DNA from 4 places in the Lysinibacillus sp. NPDC094177 genome. Region 1 is predicted to be linked to each of the others. Evidence: riboswitches for the same ligand, from Rfam matches in the RefSeq annotation. Region 1 holds a riboswitch; each other region holds the start of a gene.
The links. A riboswitch is a leader RNA that binds a small molecule or an ion and turns the genes downstream of it on or off. The one in region 1 is predicted to bind S-adenosylmethionine.
Positions count from the first base shown of each region.

Region 2: another riboswitch for S-adenosylmethionine. It lies ahead of metA (homoserine O-acetyltransferase MetA); the one in region 1 lies ahead of ACQKNC_RS12470 (cyclase family protein).
Region 3: another riboswitch for S-adenosylmethionine. It lies ahead of ACQKNC_RS18715 (bifunctional homocysteine S-methyltransferase/methylenetetrahydrofolate reductase); the one in region 1 lies ahead of ACQKNC_RS12470 (cyclase family protein).
Region 4: another riboswitch for S-adenosylmethionine. It lies ahead of ACQKNC_RS21500 (methionine ABC transporter ATP-binding protein); the one in region 1 lies ahead of ACQKNC_RS12470 (cyclase family protein).

Region 1 is NZ_JBNNTW010000006.1:161,423-165,606, forward strand. It holds gene ACQKNC_RS12460 (MFS transporter) at 96-1,280, shown strand; gene ACQKNC_RS12465 (hypothetical protein) at 1,541-1,951, shown strand; SAM riboswitch class I at 2,098-2,202, shown strand; gene ACQKNC_RS12470 (cyclase family protein) at 2,301-3,038, shown strand; gene ACQKNC_RS12475 (DedA family protein) at 3,097-3,693, opposite strand.
Region 2 is NZ_JBNNTW010000005.1:160,198-164,381, reverse strand. It holds gene ACQKNC_RS10605 (peptidase G2 autoproteolytic cleavage domain-containing protein) at 1-36, shown strand, start outside; gene ACQKNC_RS10600 (hypothetical protein) at 219-467, shown strand; gene ACQKNC_RS10595 (hypothetical protein) at 520-822, shown strand; gene ACQKNC_RS10590 (hypothetical protein) at 1,046-1,531, shown strand; SAM riboswitch class I at 1,800-1,910, shown strand; gene metA (homoserine O-acetyltransferase MetA) at 2,068-3,003, shown strand; gene ACQKNC_RS10580 (endospore germination permease) at 3,070-4,184, opposite strand, start outside.
Region 3 is NZ_JBNNTW010000014.1:33,015-37,198, forward strand. It holds gene ACQKNC_RS18715 (bifunctional homocysteine S-methyltransferase/methylenetetrahydrofolate reductase) at 1-1,458, opposite strand, end outside; SAM riboswitch class I at 1,674-1,773, opposite strand; gene ACQKNC_RS18720 (protoporphyrinogen oxidase) at 1,899-3,287, opposite strand; gene ACQKNC_RS18725 (protoglobin domain-containing protein) at 3,812-4,184, opposite strand, start outside.
Region 4 is NZ_JBNNTW010000022.1:25,838-30,021, forward strand. It holds gene ACQKNC_RS21480 (arsenate reductase family protein) at 1-248, shown strand, start outside; gene gcvH (glycine cleavage system protein GcvH) at 329-709, shown strand; gene ACQKNC_RS21490 (toprim domain-containing protein) at 895-1,236, shown strand; gene ACQKNC_RS21495 (thioredoxin family protein) at 1,253-1,555, shown strand; SAM riboswitch class I at 1,619-1,722, shown strand; gene ACQKNC_RS21500 (methionine ABC transporter ATP-binding protein) at 1,807-2,835, shown strand; gene ACQKNC_RS21505 (methionine ABC transporter permease) at 2,825-3,493, shown strand; gene ACQKNC_RS21510 (MetQ/NlpA family ABC transporter substrate-binding protein) at 3,611-4,184, shown strand, end outside.

The DNA.
Region 1 (4,184 bases):
AATATTCAAAAGTAACTAAAAGTACCCTACGAACTTTTTGGTATGTATGAATATTACTATACACTATACAAAAAATCAAAGGAGATATTATTAGAATGAAAGATACAAAAGTGCCGAATGCCAAACTAACATTACTCGCACTTGCCATCAGTGCATTTGGTATCGGCTCTACAGAATTTATAAGCGTCGGATTACTTCCATTAATTACAAAAGATTTTGATATAACATTAAGTACTGCGGGCTTAACCGTATCCATATATGCACTAGGTGTAACTATTGGTGCACCACTTTTAACAGCATTAACATCGCGCCTTAGTCGCAAAAATGTGTTATTGCTCGTCATGGTACTTTTTATTATCGGGAATTTACTTGCAGCTCTAGCACCCTCATTCTCATTACTAATTGCCGGCCGTATTATTTCAGCATTAGCACATGGCGTGTTTATGTCTATTGCCTCTGTTATCGCTGCAGATGTTGTGGCACCTAATAAACGAGCAAGTGCAATAGCTTTTATGTTTACAGGGCTAACATTAGCAACTGTCACTGGTGTCCCGCTAGGAACTTTTATTGGACAAGTAACTGATTGGCGAATGTCGTTCATTTTCATTGTTCTCATAGGCATCATTGGATTAATTAGTAATGCCCTGCTCGTGCCAAGTCACTTATCGAAAGGTAATCCAATATCCATTCGAGATATTGGTAAAGTATTAGGGAATATTCGAATGTTATTAATCCTCTTTATTACTGCAATTGGGTATGGTGGCGCATTCGTTGTATACACCTATGTTTCTCCTATTTTAGAGCAGTATATGGGCTACTCACCAAAGGCAATTGTCGTGATCTTAGTTGTATATGGTATTTGTGTTGCCATCGGTAATACATTAGGTGGTCGTTTTGCGAATAATAACCCTTTACGTTCTATTTTTATTATCTTTATCGGCTTAGCATTGGCAGTACTCGGCATCGGCTTCTTTTTGGAATCATCAATCATTGGATTATTGATGGTCTTTATGATGGGGCTATTTATGTTTATGAATGTGCCAGGATTACAGCTTTATGCCGTTCAGCTTTCAGAAAAGTATATACCATCAGCTATTTCAATGGCTTCAGCATTAAACATTTCAGCTTTTAACATTGGCATTTTTCTAGGGTCATACATCGGAGGATTCATCATTCGTCATCAATCATTAGCTCATACTCCTATATACGGATTCGGCATGGTGATGATTGCTGCAGCTACTACATTTCTATGGTTACTCTTTGATAGAAACAAACTTTGAAGATTTATCGGAACAAAATCTCATTTTATCGGAATCTTTTCTCGTTTTATCGGAACAATTTCAATTTTTATCAACGGGTACCTCCTCAGGGATTAGTCATAGTTGAGACCCTGGAGCGAAGCGGCAGCAACAAATGGCTTTTCTGTGCGAAAGCGAAGCGGCAGCAACAAATGGCTTTTCTGTGCGAAAGCGTAGCGGCAGCAACAAATGGCTTTGTTGTACATAATATAAGGTATCAGCATAGGATAGGAGGAATTTAGTTGTATTACAATCCTTATCCGTATTTTGTCTATCCTAATTATTATCCGGCATGGGTAATGGCAAATCAGCCAACAATTCAACACCCTTCTAGCCATCTAGCAATGCCGACAAACCCAACGAATAGAAGTCCATTTCCAATCGTCAATACAAAGAAATTGAAGACTTCCGCGAAACGGATCAAGGATATTATGCAGCAAGCACAATTACTTACGGATAAAATTGATGAATCAGAGCAATTTGCACATGATCTTATGGACGCGGCACAACAATCAAAGAAAACAGAAGTTGAAAAGTTAATTGCGTCAACAGGCATTACTATAAAATACGAAACTACCTATACACCAGATGGATTTCGTATAACATTTACTGAAAGTAGCTGTTGTAAACTAACATTAATTTTGGGTTGGTGAAGAGTTGGTCCTTTGAAGAGGGCCACTTTTTTTGCCTTTAGCATCTTTATGAATTTTAACCTTGTATCCCTATCGAACTTGTAAACTATAAATAAATATGCTAAAGTATTTGTAATTGTTATTTCTGAAAATTCTTATATTATTTTTTCTTATCAAGAGAGACGGAGGGATTGGCCCTATGAAGTCTCAGCAACCAGCCTATAGGTATGGTGCTAATTCCAATTGGCAAAATTCAGCCTTGAAGATGAGAAGACTTACTTATGTTGCATTGCACAAGAGTCCTCTTCTTCAAGGAGGACTCTTTTTTATTGTTGCATTCAAAAAAATTAAAAGAAAGCAGGGAACTATTATGACAAACGAACTTTTACGAGCAATTCAACTATTGAAATCGAAAGAATGGGTCGATTTAACACATACATTTGGTCCAAATTCTCCTCATTTCTTTATGTTTGACGATGCAAAATTTGAAACATTATTTTCGCATGACGATGGCTTCTTTGCACAACAATTCACTTTCCCTGGGCAATACGGAACACATATCGACCCACCTATTCATTTTGTGCGAGATACACGCTATTTAGAAGAATTGGAGCTAAAAGAACTAGTGCTACCACTAATCGTTATTGATAAATCGAAGGAAGCCGAAATTAATAACGACTACACGTTAAGTATTCAAGATATTCTTGACTTTGAAGCTGAATATGGAGAAATTGAAGCAGATACCTTTGTTGCGCTGCGTACCGATTGGAGTAAACGTTGGCCAGATAAAGAGTCTTTCAGCAATAAGGACGCTGATGGTAATAATCATATTCCGGGCTGGGGATTAGAAGCGTTACAATTTTTATTCAACGAACGAAAAGTAAGTGCTATTGGCCACGAAACTTTTGACACGGATTCAGCAGCAGATTTTCGTAAAAACGGTAAGTTAGACGGTGAATATTTTGTGCTAGAGAAGGATACTTACCAAATTGAGCTTATGACAAATTTGGATAAACTACCTCCAAAAGGGGCCGCTATATTCAATATTGTGCCAAAGCCTGAAAAAGCGTCTGGATTCCCTGTCCGTTCATTCGCAATATTACCTTAATATAGCAAAAGGTCTGATTCAATAAATATAGAATCAGACCTTTCTTCATGAAAATAATTTATTTCGCTGTATTCCTTCTTTTGAAAACAAAATAAACGATCAACATTATTAATATGAACAATACTATAAGATAAACACTGTAACGGGATACATATAACCCAACATAACGCCATTTCTCTCCAAGTATCGTTCCTAAGGTAATAAAAGTAAATGTCCATATAGTTGCTCCCGTATATGCAAAGAAAGCAAATTTTTTATAAGGATAATTATTAATAGCCGCAATATATGCTGTTAGATGACGCACACCAGGAATAAAATATCCTATTAATAATAATCCTGGACCTATTTTCGCAAATAACTTTTTAGTAAAATCAATTTTCTGTTCAGTAATATGGATTTTCGAACCGTATTTTTGCAATAAAGGAAGCCCGAATTTATAACCTATATAGTAGCTCAGGGTAATTCCCCCTGCCGCACCTACGATAGCGCTGATTAAAGCTGGGATATGTGCTAGAGTTTCGCGATAAACACTATACCCTACATATGTTAAAAATATCTCATCTGGAAGTGGTAGCCCAACAATCCCTCCAACTAGGATAAGAATGATGCCAAAATATCCGTAATGTTCAATAAGAGATTGCACATGATGCGCCATAATTCCATCCCACCTAAAACGTAATAATTTTTAATAGTTAGCTTTATAATAACTCAATGGAAACAACATTATGAGTGTTATGTATTTAATACAGTTTTCTCCAATCAATTATGCCTCGGCATAATTGCGTCCGGAATCGGCTTTGTGCTTAGGCCTGCAAATGTTTTTTGTGCGAAAGCGTAGTGCTAACGCAGCGACAGCAACAGATGTCTTTTGCGCGAAAGCGTAGTGCAACGAAGCGACAGCAACAGCATGATGTTGGTCACTCAGTCGTCGCCACAGGACGTGGCGTTCTTAGACTGAGTTCCTCTATTTCAGGGGTTGTTTGGACACCCGCTGAAAAGTGACTTAAAACCACATTCATCTCACCACCTATTGAAGTGGGAGACTTCTGTAACTGCCGTTTCACTTACGTTACATAAAACATCTGTACCTGTCGCTTCGCTTTCGGTCAAAAGACATCTGTACCTGTCGCTTTGCTTTCGGTCAAA
Region 2 (4,184 bases), on a different contig from region 1:
GTTGCTAGTAATATAGTAAGAGTATTTATTAAATAATCGTTCCATATTGAAACAAGTACATTGTAACCTCGAGTGTAGGGGTATTTGACTTACAGTGGTGTAAAGTTTTTAGCTGGAGATTATGATCCACCTACAAAATCTAATTATATTTTATTTTCGTGAAACTTTTATTCTCTCAAAGCGTATGTAAAGGTAATTTTATTTTAGGAGGAAAAGAAATGTTTACTGAAAATATGACATATTGGGATATGAATAGAATTTTGCTGGATATAGAACATGAACGAAATTTAAAAGTAGTTGATCTAGTAGAAAAACATGAGTTGAGTAAACAAGATATTGAGTTATTTTTAGATGCATATCTTAATGAGTTTAAATTAGACGAAGGAGATTTAAACAATATAAATAAAGTTGCTCCAGATATTTTTGATCTTTCTTCAATTTTACAACATATGAGGACTAATGAGTGATAGTTCCATATTGTTAAATCCGAAACTGAAAAGTAAAGGGGGTGATTATAGAATGAATATAAATGCTCGATATCCTGACATCAGAAAAACAATTAACTATGTATTGTTGATAGTCCTAGTTGTTGCATTACTTGTTTTTATTATTTCCTTTCGGAACTTAGGGGGTTCTGTTTTTGAATGGGTTCCAATGGTGACAAAGTCATTATCTAACGGAAATACAACTGTAGGTTATCCATATACAGTAAATACAGAGGTAGTTAATTCTAATTGGTGGCATCAGTCACTAATCGGAAGTTTATGTGTAATGCTTTTTTCAATGGGGAGTTTGTGGATACTTAATAAAAATAAATTTTAATAGTGTAATGGTTCCATATTGTTCAGTAAGCGCTACTCACATCGGGTAGCGTATTTTTATTAAAAAAGTAGTGTTCAAACGAATCACTATAAAATAAAGACAATCAAGAGTGACAACTTGAACAAATCACTAGAAAATTTATCCCAGTAAAAGCTTCCATAAATTATAACTTTCTGTATAATAAAAATGTGTATAATTACCTATGAAAAGGAGATTTTAATTTATGTGGGGTTGGCAACTTATTCCAAACGGACTAGGCGGGTTTAATTTAATTCGTGGTGGTTCAGCATTTATTGGTGGTATTTTGGGTGTGGGCGCTGTTGTTCTTGTTTTGGGGGCTTTGATATCGCACTTTTTAGATTCCATTTACAAAGACTATGGTGGTGTAATTTGCATTGTATTCATAGCTACTTCTATTTTATATTTTATTCAACAGCTAATTCAAAAATCCAACGAAGCAACCAAGTTATCTTACTTTCTTAACTTTATAGTTGCTCCAATCTTTGTTATTTATTTGATTGCTGCTCTCTTATATATGATTCCTGACCAAGCCGAATACGACTTCGGTTTTATTGGAAACATTTTATTATTACTAGTTATTGTGGGGTCCCCAGTCATAGCTTATTTTGGAGGGACGATTATCACCTACATCATTACGATTATTGCAAGGGCTATTCCTATAAAGTTTAACAGTAATTCTAATGCTTAAAGCAAATAAAAGATTTTAAAAATAGACACTTAAAAAGTGTCTAGAGAGGGCTACTTGCCTTCTTTTTTATTTGTAAATGCTATACACTTCTTTTTTTCAGAAGTATGAGTTACAATGAAAATTACATAGACTTAATAAGAAGCGTAAAGATAAATAACTAAACTGTAATTCCTCTTAAAACATAATGACATGCATGATTAATAACGAAATATTCTATGTATTATTGATATTCTTAATTGTTCATGTTACAATTCTATTTAATTAAATAATCTTATCATGAGAAGTTGAGGGATTTGGCCCGATGACGCTTCAGCAACCTCTAACAAAAGTTAGAAAGGTGCTAATTCCAGCAAAGGATTTGTCCTTTGAGAGATAAGAGTGAACGTGGAAAAATCCTTCTCATTCTATCTCATATGGAATGAGGGGGATTTTTTAATTTTATCGTTTGATATTTGAGCTTTGCGCAGGGCCCGTGCATTGATCTTAAGGCACTAATTGATTCTAACAGAGAAAAATTATTGAGAGGGGAATGCAAGATGCCAATTAATATTCCGAAAAACTTACCAGCTGGAGAACATTTACGTGAGGAAAAAATCTTCGTAATGGAAGAGGATAGAGCAAAAACCCAACAAATTCGTCCGTTAAATATATTAATTTTAAATTTGATGCCTGAAAAAGAAAAAACAGAGCTACAATTACTTCGTTTATTAGGTAACACACCGTTACAAGTTAATATTACGTTTTTAAATACAGCTACGCATGAATCGAAAAATGTCAGTAAATCACATTTACAGTTATTTTACACGACCTTCAATCAAATCCGTCATCGCCGCTATGATGGCATGATTATTACAGGTGCACCAGTTGAAAAAATGGCGTTCGAAGATGTGAACTACTGGCAGGAAATTTCAGAAATAATGGATTGGTCTAAGCAAAACGTAACATCGGTTCTACATATATGTTGGGGTGCACAGGCAGCATTATACCATCATTACGGCATTGGGAAAATTGAGCTTTCTGCTAAATGCTCAGGTGTATATTCTCATGTTATTACGGATTTAACAGTGGATTTAGTACGTGGCTTTAGTGATTTATTTACAGCCCCACATTCACGTTACACATCTGTATCAATCGACGAAGTACGCAACCACCCTGATTTACGATTACTATCTTATTCAGAAGATGCTGGTGTTTTCATTGTGCAATCTAAGGACAATAAAAACATTATGATTACCGGCCATCTTGAATACGATGCGACAACTTTAGCAGATGAATATAGTCGTGACGTTGCGAAAGGATTAGATATTGAAGTACCAGTGAATTACTTCCCACATGATAATCCAGCAAATGAACCGATTAATTCGTGGCGTGCCCATACACATTTATTATTCTCGAATTGGTTGAACTACTATGTATACCAAGAAACACCATACGAATGGGATTTCGTTGATGAGATTGAATATCATATTTAACACTGTAGCAATTAAAAAAATGATGACCTTGATATTTCAGGGTCATCATTTTTAACATTATGCTGTTTAATTTTCAGATGAATTTTTATTTCTATCACTGCTTGGAGTATTACCAGTATCGCTATAATTCTGTGTTGTATTGCTGCTACTATCACTTTGCGGAAGATTTTCGATATTGTTACTACTTGCAATTTGAGTAGTGTTTCCAGCATTGTTATTACTATTATTCTGCATAGAATTTTCGTCATTGCTGCTATTTTCATTTTGAGCACAATTATCGTAATTACTAGTACTTTCATTTTGAGTGGCACTTCCGGCATTGCTACTACTTTCATTTTGAGCACAATTATCGGTATTACTATTACTTTTTTGTGTAGTATTCCCGTCATTGTTGCTACTATCACTTTGAGTAGAATTATCGTTATTACTAGTACTTTCATTTTGAGTGGCACTTCCGGCATTGCTACTATTTTCATTTTGAGCACAATTATCAGTATTACTATTACTTTTTTGTGTAGCATTCCCGGGATTGCTATTACTATCACTTTGAGTAGAATTATCGTTATTACTAGTACTTTCATTTTGAGTGGCACTTCCGGCATTACTGCTATTAGCACTCTGTGTAGAATCACCGTTATTATTTTCACTTTGTGTAGCATTTCCGGCATTGCTACTGTTATCACTCTGCGAAGAATTCCCGTTATTACTTCCATTTTCATTCTGTGTACTACAATTACTTTGTGTGTTATTTCCTTGATTACCGTTAATTTTGCGAATTTTCGCGACGAGTAGTAAAACTAATGGTAATAAAATCGCGAAAATAAAGGAAAAAATAGGCCAGGTTTCTCTATTGTAAATATCTGAATGAATGATACTAGGATGAACAATTTGTGAAAGTCCAAGGATAATCATTCCAAATGGGAAAATAAGGGGTCGATGATTGTTAATTTTACATATTTGTGCGATGCCGATGACCCCAGCGTAAAAAAACATAAAGGTTTTAATATAAATTGATATTATCCACATTGCTGCCATAATAACTTCAATACGCTGCAAAAAATTCCCGATTGAAATTCTTTGAGCTAATGAATAGCTGGGAAATGTCCTAGAAGCAGTATTTGCCGGACCTAGGACAAGGATTGCCAGTGTAATGATAGCAATTAAGACAATCCCTCCAAGAA
Region 3 (4,184 bases), on a different contig from region 1:
TTCAATTTTCTTTTCTAATCGAGAGACAGCGCGATCCAGCACACGTACATTAGGATTAAACGCAGCCGCTACAGAGAAATTTGCCTTTTTACGAAGTGGTTTCCCTGAGAACGATACACCTTTATTTAACTGTTTTATTAATTGGATTAGCTCCATTGATGATACATCATAAACGCTAGTTGCCCCTGGGAAATCTCCTACCTTTGTCGGATCTCCAGTAACTGCTAAAATATCATGAATCCCTAGTGCATTTAATCCCATTAAATGTGATTGAAGACCAATTAAATTACGATCTCGGCATGTTATATGTGTCAATGGGCGGACCCCGTGCGTTTCTTTCAGTAAGGCACCCATTGCGACATTGCTAATCCTTGGAGAAGCAAGTGAATTATCAGCCATCATGACGACATCCGCGCCCGCCTCATATAATTTTTTTGCCCCTTTAATAAAGCCCTCAATCTCTAAATGTCTTGGTGTATCTAACTCCACTATAACTGAGCGTTCACGTTTTACTTTTACATGTAATGGCTCGTAATTTGGTGGTTCTGCCTCACGTAAAAACTCTACTTTTTCTGGCTTCGCGTACTTTTCCTCTACTGGAGATAGCTCCTCTAAGTGCTTTTTCACAGCAGCAATATGCTTTGGTGTCGTACCACAACAGCCACCAATTAAACGCACCCCCTGATCGCGAAGTGCTACAGCTGCTCGCCCAAAGTAATCTGCCTCTGATTCATAAACGACACGGCCATCCTCCAAGTCAAGAAGAGAGGCATTCGGATATGCCGACATAAATGCCTTTTCTGGAAGCTCTACACCTTCAAATGCTTGTATAGTATGGTGCGGACCTAAGCGACAGTTAACACCAACGATATCAGCACCTAGCGCTTCAAGTTCATGTAAAGCATTATTTAAACTCATTCCATTTTGTAAAACTCCTGGTTCATGCATAGAAACTTGAGCAATAATCGGTAATATTGTTTTAGTTCGTAGCATTGTTAAAGTTGCTGTTAGTTCTTCAAAATCATAATATGTTTCAAGTAAAAGGCCATCTGGATTTCCTGCAAGTAAAACAGTGGCTTGCTCATCAACCGTTGCTAAAATTTCCTCTAACGTTGCGTCACTCTTTCGAATACCGCGGATTCCCCCAATAGTACCTAAGACAAATTGTCCACCCTCTGCCGCCGCTCGTTTTGCAATCGTTATAGCAGCTTCATTAAACTGCTGCACACGAGATTCTAATCCATAGCGGGCTAATTTTATGGCATTAGCACCGTAAGTGTTCGTTTGAATAATATCGGCACCAGCTGCTATATATTCTCTATGAATCTTTTCAATTAATTCAGGTTTTTGTATATTCATTTCCTCATGGCAGTACTCCAAGCCATAACCATATAAAACTGTACCAATTGCACCATCTGCTGTAAGAACATTTGTTTTTAACCTTTCAAGCAATCCCATAAAATTAGCCTCTCTTCCCTTATCTATATCAATTATGCCTCGGCATAATTCCGTGACATCCGCCGGAGGCTTTAGGCCAAACACGACGTAGCAACTTAAATCCGTTTATTCATCTCACCACCTATAGAGGTGGGAGACTTCAGCTGAAAGAAGTTAAAATAAAAAAGCCTTCTTTTACATAAAAAGAAGGCTTTAACGTTTCGTAATTGTTTTCCTTCTCATCTTCGACACAATGGTCTTCTGGATTTAGCACCTGACAATAAGTTGGTTGCTGAAGCTTCATAGGGCCAGTCCCTCAGCTTCTCTTGATAAGAATTTAGTATGAATTTTTTAAATAATTAAAAGAATCATAACGTTTACAAACGATTGAGTCAAGACTATTTCACTGAACACAGGATAATTTTTGCGAAAAATATAATATTTTGATTTATATCAGACAATTACGATAGTTTTCCAGCAAGTTCTTCACCAATTTTTTTACCATTTTGAATACATGCACCTATGCCTACTCCAAAATAAGAGCATCCCGCTATGGATAAATTCGGATAGTTTTTCTCAAGCTCTTGCACTAAACCTTGCAACGCTTCACGATGTGCCAAATCATACTTCGGCATCTGGTCAATCCATTTTGTCACATCGACAACAGTTGGTTTTTCCTCAATCCCCAAGCTTTTTCTTACATCCTCTAGGGCAACAGCTGCTAACTCTTCATTTGTCATCATACGCAATCCTTCATACGCAGGGTTAATGCTCTTATAAAAAAGTCGTACAAGTAATTTTCCTTCGGATGAGGTATGTTTCCACTTGCGACTTGTCCACGTTGCTGCATTACAAATAACATCTGAATTATGGGATACTATATAGCCTGTTCCATCTGCTGGTAATCTATTATCAGGTACATCAAACCCTAAATAAATCGTAATTGCGGATGCAGTATTGAATTGTTCAAAATAGCAGTTCAAAGATTTATCCTGCAATAAGCTTTGTACCGATTCATTTGGCAGTGCCATTACAACATGATTTGCTTCTATCATTTTACCGTTTGCTAATGTAACAAGGTATTGATTTTCCTGCTTTTTAACACTAGTAGTGGCAATTCCTTTTATAACTTCTACATCCGTTAATGTTTCTTCAAGCCTATCAATTAGTGATGATAAACCATTTTTAAATGAAATAAATTTTTTATTGGATGCTTTCACAAATTGTTCCCTATTTGCATCGAAACCTTTAATAATACTACCGTAATCATTTTTGTAATCGATTAAATACGGTAAAGTGGAAGCAATTGAAAGTTGATTTAAATCTCCCGAATATACACCTGCAAGTACGGGCGCTATTTGGTTTTGAACAAGCTCCTCACCTAAATAATACGTTAGAAATTCCCCAATAGAGCTTTCCTTTGTAAACCCTTCATTTGGCATTGTTAAATCCTTTAATGCTTCTTTTTTACCTTCCTCTGATACAAGCGTACTTTCCTCAAGAGATTGTAAGCTCATAGGAATACCGAACGTTGAGTCTGCTGGGATGGCATGTAGCTCATTATTTGTGTAAATATATGAAACACCCGTTTCATTGTACACAAGATTTTGCTCAAAATTAAGTTCCTCTACTAACTCCATGACACCTTTATGACGCGCTACAATAGAATCTGCACCTGTTTCCATGATGAAACCTTGTTCGTATGCAGAGTGAATCTTGCCACCAAGGTATGTATTTTTTTCAACAAGCACAAGTTTTACATCTAAATTTTTCTCCTGAACTTGGCGTTGTAAATAATGCATCGTACACAATCCCGTAATTCCGCCACCTAATACAACAACTGTTTTCATATTAACCGCCCCTATTTTTAGTTCTTTATTCAGTATAAACTTTTTTATCGAAAAATTACGTTAAACCCTTTACAAATTTAGCAAAAATGGAGCTAACCAGCGGGAATGTTGTGGCGCTTTAGATGTGATTTCCGTACCAGGCTACTAGCTTTCGCGCAAAAAACATTTGGTGCTGTCCATTCGCTTTCGCACAGAAAACATTCGTTGCCCAAAGCGGCTCATCGAACAGTCGGAACGGAGATCAACCTCTCGTTTTGCCTAAGAGTCATACTTTATTTAATATGACACCCTAATTTCATTTACATAATAGTTTTCAACAACATGAAAGGAGCTATCCAGCGTATTGGATAGCTCCTTTTGTTTCACAGCATATATTGAATTAAACAGTACATGTCCACTAGAGGCTTTTATCTGCCTAATAGATATTATATATTAACAGTTGATATAGTGTTATTTATACCCTGAAGTTTGTAGCACCTAAAAAAATTAAAACACTATTTCTTCGCCTTTTACTTTTCTCTTAATTAATTTAAATTTTGTGCAAAGCTAGCTAACGTTTTAGCAGAATTTTTTACTTCATTAAAAGCAATACCTAAATCGCCTAGAATTTCTACTATTGCTTGTACTTCTTTTTCCATCCGACCATTTTGTTCTTTGGCTTCGGTCATAGCTTCCAATATGTTAATAAATTGTCCTTCCGTTCGAACCATATTTTCTTCGCCAGATGCTACCTCTTCTTGAATATTACTAAGCGAATGAACAAGTTTATCTGTTCGCTCATTCGTTATGTGTAGTAACGTCGCTACCGATGTGACAGATTCCTTTGTTTGAATCGATAGTTTTCTCACTTCATCTGCAACAACACTAAAGCCTTTACCCGCTTCTCCAGCACGAGCA
Region 4 (4,184 bases), on a different contig from region 1:
CGCCTACAAAGGACGAATTATCAAACCTATGGCAAGCTAGTGGACAACCTTTAAAGAAATTTTTTAATACTTCTGGTATGAAATATCGAGAGCTTGGCTTGAAGGATAAACTTGCTGAAATGACTGAAGAAGAGCAACTTGAACTGCTTGCTTCAGATGGTATGCTGATTAAACGTCCAATTGTAACCGATGGAAAAAAAGTTACTTTAGGGTTTAGAGAATCAGATTTTGAGCAAGCTTGGAAATAACCCTATTTATCCTTGTTTTTATAGAAGAAGTATGGCACACTGAAAATGAATATATTACATATTTATGGAGGGGTTAATGCATGAGCACACCTAAAGACTTACGTTACTCTGAAGAGCACGAATGGGTAAAAGTAGAAGATGGTAAAGTACGTATTGGTATTTCTCATTTCGCACAAGCTGAACTTGGAGATATCGTTTTCGTTGAACTTCCACAAGTTGGCGACGAAATCAAAACTGATGATCCATTCGGTAGCGTTGAATCTGTAAAAACAGTTTCTGAATTATACGCACCAATCTCAGGTACAGTAGTTGAAGTAAATGCAGATTTAGAAGATAGCCCAGAATTCGTTAATGAATCACCATATGAAAAAGCATGGATGATCGTTGTAGAGCCTGCTGATGCATCAGAAGTTGAAAAGCTTATGACAGCTGAGCAATACGAAGAAATGATTGCAGAATAAGACAAGCCTGAATTAGAAAAACGTCGGAAACTACCGACGTTTTTTATTATCTTCATTCATCCCGCTACTATAACAGTGAGAAGAATGCAAGTATATTCCTTTATCAATAGGTGTCTAACTGTATCAACGATAAAGTTTATTGATATAATGAATTATAAGGGATATGTCTAAATGGGGGTGGCGTGATGGTCGAGGGAAAATGCTTAATTGTCGAAGGCCGATCGGATAAGCTTCAAATTGAACCTATTTTAAATGAAGATGTTAAAATACTTTGTACGAATGGTACAATTGGTGTGCATCAATTAGAAGAGCTACTTGATCCATACGAGGGTTGTGAGCTTTATACGTTTTTTGATGCAGATACATCGGGTGATAAACTACGAGCATTAATGGACAGACATTATCCAGAGGCTGAGCATTTACGTACGATGCCAACATATAAGGAAGTTGAGACAACTCCGAAGAAGGTGTTAGCAGCGATATTGCTTCGTGCACACTTCTCAATCCATAATGAATATATTTTGTAAGGTTGCGTGAAAAATGATGGAAGAATGGTCAAAAGAGCAGTGGGACGCGGTTGTCCAGTCAGGTGAAAAGGCTGCCTTTTATTTATATACGCCAATGTGTGGAACGTGTGCAGTTGCATCGAAAATGATGACGGTTATTGAGCAATTGCTACCACAGCTACAAGTCGGCAAAGCGAATATTAATTTTATAGAGCAAATAGCTTATGCTCATAAAATCGAAAGTGTACCATGTTTACTCGTATGTGAAGGCGGAGAAGTGACAGAAAAGGTTTATGCCTTTCAATCCGTACCATATTTATACGAATTGTTAAAAAACTAATTGACTGAATATTAATCGCGTGGTAAAGTAACAAATATATTAAAAAACAATAAATATATCGAACTCTTATAAAGAGCGGCGGAGGGAAGTGCCCTATGAAGCCCGGCAACCATCACAATGTGAAAAGGTGCCAAATCACCCAAAGATTTATCTTTGAAAGATGAGAGAACGGTTTAGCGTATAATTTACGTGACCCCTTCTACTTGTCTATAAGTGAAGGGGTTTTTTATATAAGAAAAGGAGAATTCGCTATGATCAATCTTCAAAATATTACGAAGAAATACAAAACTACGAATGGCGAATTAACTGCAGTTAAAGACGTCAACCTTTCTATTAATAAAGGTGAAATTTTTGGCATTATCGGTTATAGTGGCGCTGGTAAAAGTACAATGATTCGCTTGTTAAACGGTTTAGAAAAGCCTACATCTGGTACAGTGACAGTTAACAATCAAGAATTTTCATCCATAAAGGGGCAAAAGCTCAGAGATGCTAGACAAAAGGTCAGTATGATTTTCCAACATTTCAATTTACTTTGGTCTAGAACCGTTGCGGAAAACATCGCTTTCCCACTAGAGATAGCAGGTGTTCCAAAGGCACAACGTGAAGCACGTGTGAAAGAATTGATAACACTTGTTGGTCTAGATGGACGCGCTAAGGCGTATCCATCACAACTATCCGGGGGGCAAAAGCAACGTGTAGGTATCGCTCGTGCGCTTGCTAATAACCCAGAGGTATTGTTATGTGATGAGGCAACATCTGCACTCGATCCGGAGACAACAGATGCTATCCTTGATCTTCTTGTCGATATTAACGAACGATTAGGTCTAACGATTGTGTTAATCACACATGAAATGCACGTTATTCGCAAAATTTGTCATCGTGTAGCGGTTATGGAAGCTGGAGAAATTGTAGAACGTGGTGAAGTATTACAAGTATTCCAAACTCCGCAAGCGGCCATTACGAAAAAATTCGTTTCTCAAATTACAGATACGAAGGAAACACAGGAAACCGTGGCACAAATTAAAGCAAATTATCCTAATGGACAACTTGTTAAGCTAATCTTTGTAGGAGAAAAAACAGAGCAGCCTGTCATTTCACATCTTGTGAAACAGTTTGATGTAGAAGTAAGTATTGTACATGGTAATATTTCGCAAACGAAAAATGGCGCGTACGGTACACTTATTGTGCAAATTGATGGGTCAGAGGCCAATGTTGCTGCTGCACTTAGCTACTTAAATACAGTCGAAGTACAAACGGAGGTGATTGCAAATGCTAACTAGTCTTTTTCCGAATGTCGACTGGGAAAAAATGTGGGACGCTACGTATGAAACATTGTACATGACAACAATTTCTACGGTTATCACATTTATACTTGGATTAGTGATTGGAATCTTATTGTTTTTATCAAGTCCTAACCAACTATGGGCCAATAAAATTGTGAACTTTTTAACCGGCTCAATCGTTAACATTTTCCGTTCGATTCCATTTATCGTTTTGATTATCTTATTAATTCCATTTACGAAATTTTTACTTGGCACAATTCGTGGCGCAGATGCGGCTTTACCAGCACTAATTATTGGCGCTGCACCATTCTATGCACGAATGGTATTAATTGCTTTACGTGAAATTGATAAAGGTGTTATTGAAGCAGCTCGTTCAATGGGTGCCAAAACGTCAACGATTATTTGGAAAGTATTAATTCCAGAATCGTTACCAGCGCTTATTTCTGGTATTACTGTAACGGCTGTAGCACTTGTTGGCTATACTGCGATGGCAGGTATTATCGGTGCAGGTGGTCTAGGAAACTTAGCATTCTTAGATGGTTTCCAACGTAATCGCACAGATGTAACTTTAATGTCGACTATATTAATCTTAATAGTTGTATTTGTTATTCAATGGATTGGCGACATGATTACGATCAAAACAGATAAACGCTAATGAGGCGCTAATAAAAATTGTAGTGACAAAAAGAGTATTCCGTTACGAACATCTAAGAGGTTATCTCGGTTTTATACCGCTAACATATTTAAATAGGAAAAAAGGGAGAGTAATAAAATGAAGAAGTTATTAGCAGGATTATTTTTATCAGTATTAGTACTAGCTTTAGCCGCTTGTGGTGCTGGTAAAAAAGAAGATACAAGCTCAGGCTCATCATCTAATGATAGTAAAGAAAAAGTAACGTTAACAGTAGGTGCTTCGAATACACCTCATGCGGTTATTCTGGAAAAAGCAAAACCAATTTTAGCTAAAGAAGGTATCGATCTTAAAATTGAAAAATATCAAGATTATGTATTACCAAACCAAGATTTAGAATCTGGCGATCTTGATGCAAACTACTTCCAACACATCCCTTATTTAGAGAAAGAAATTAAAGAAAAGGGTTATGATTTTGTAAACGCTGGTGGTATTCATATTGAACCAATCGGTATCTACTCTAAAAAATATAAATCTCTTGAGGATTTACCAGAGGGTGCAACAATTTTACTTTCTAACTCTGTTGCAGATCACGGGCGTATGCTTTCATTATTAGAAGCTAAGGGCTTAATTAAACTTAAGGATGGAGTAGATAAAACATCTGCTGAACTTAAAGATGTTGAAGAAAATCCTAAAAACTTCAAATTCGATGCAA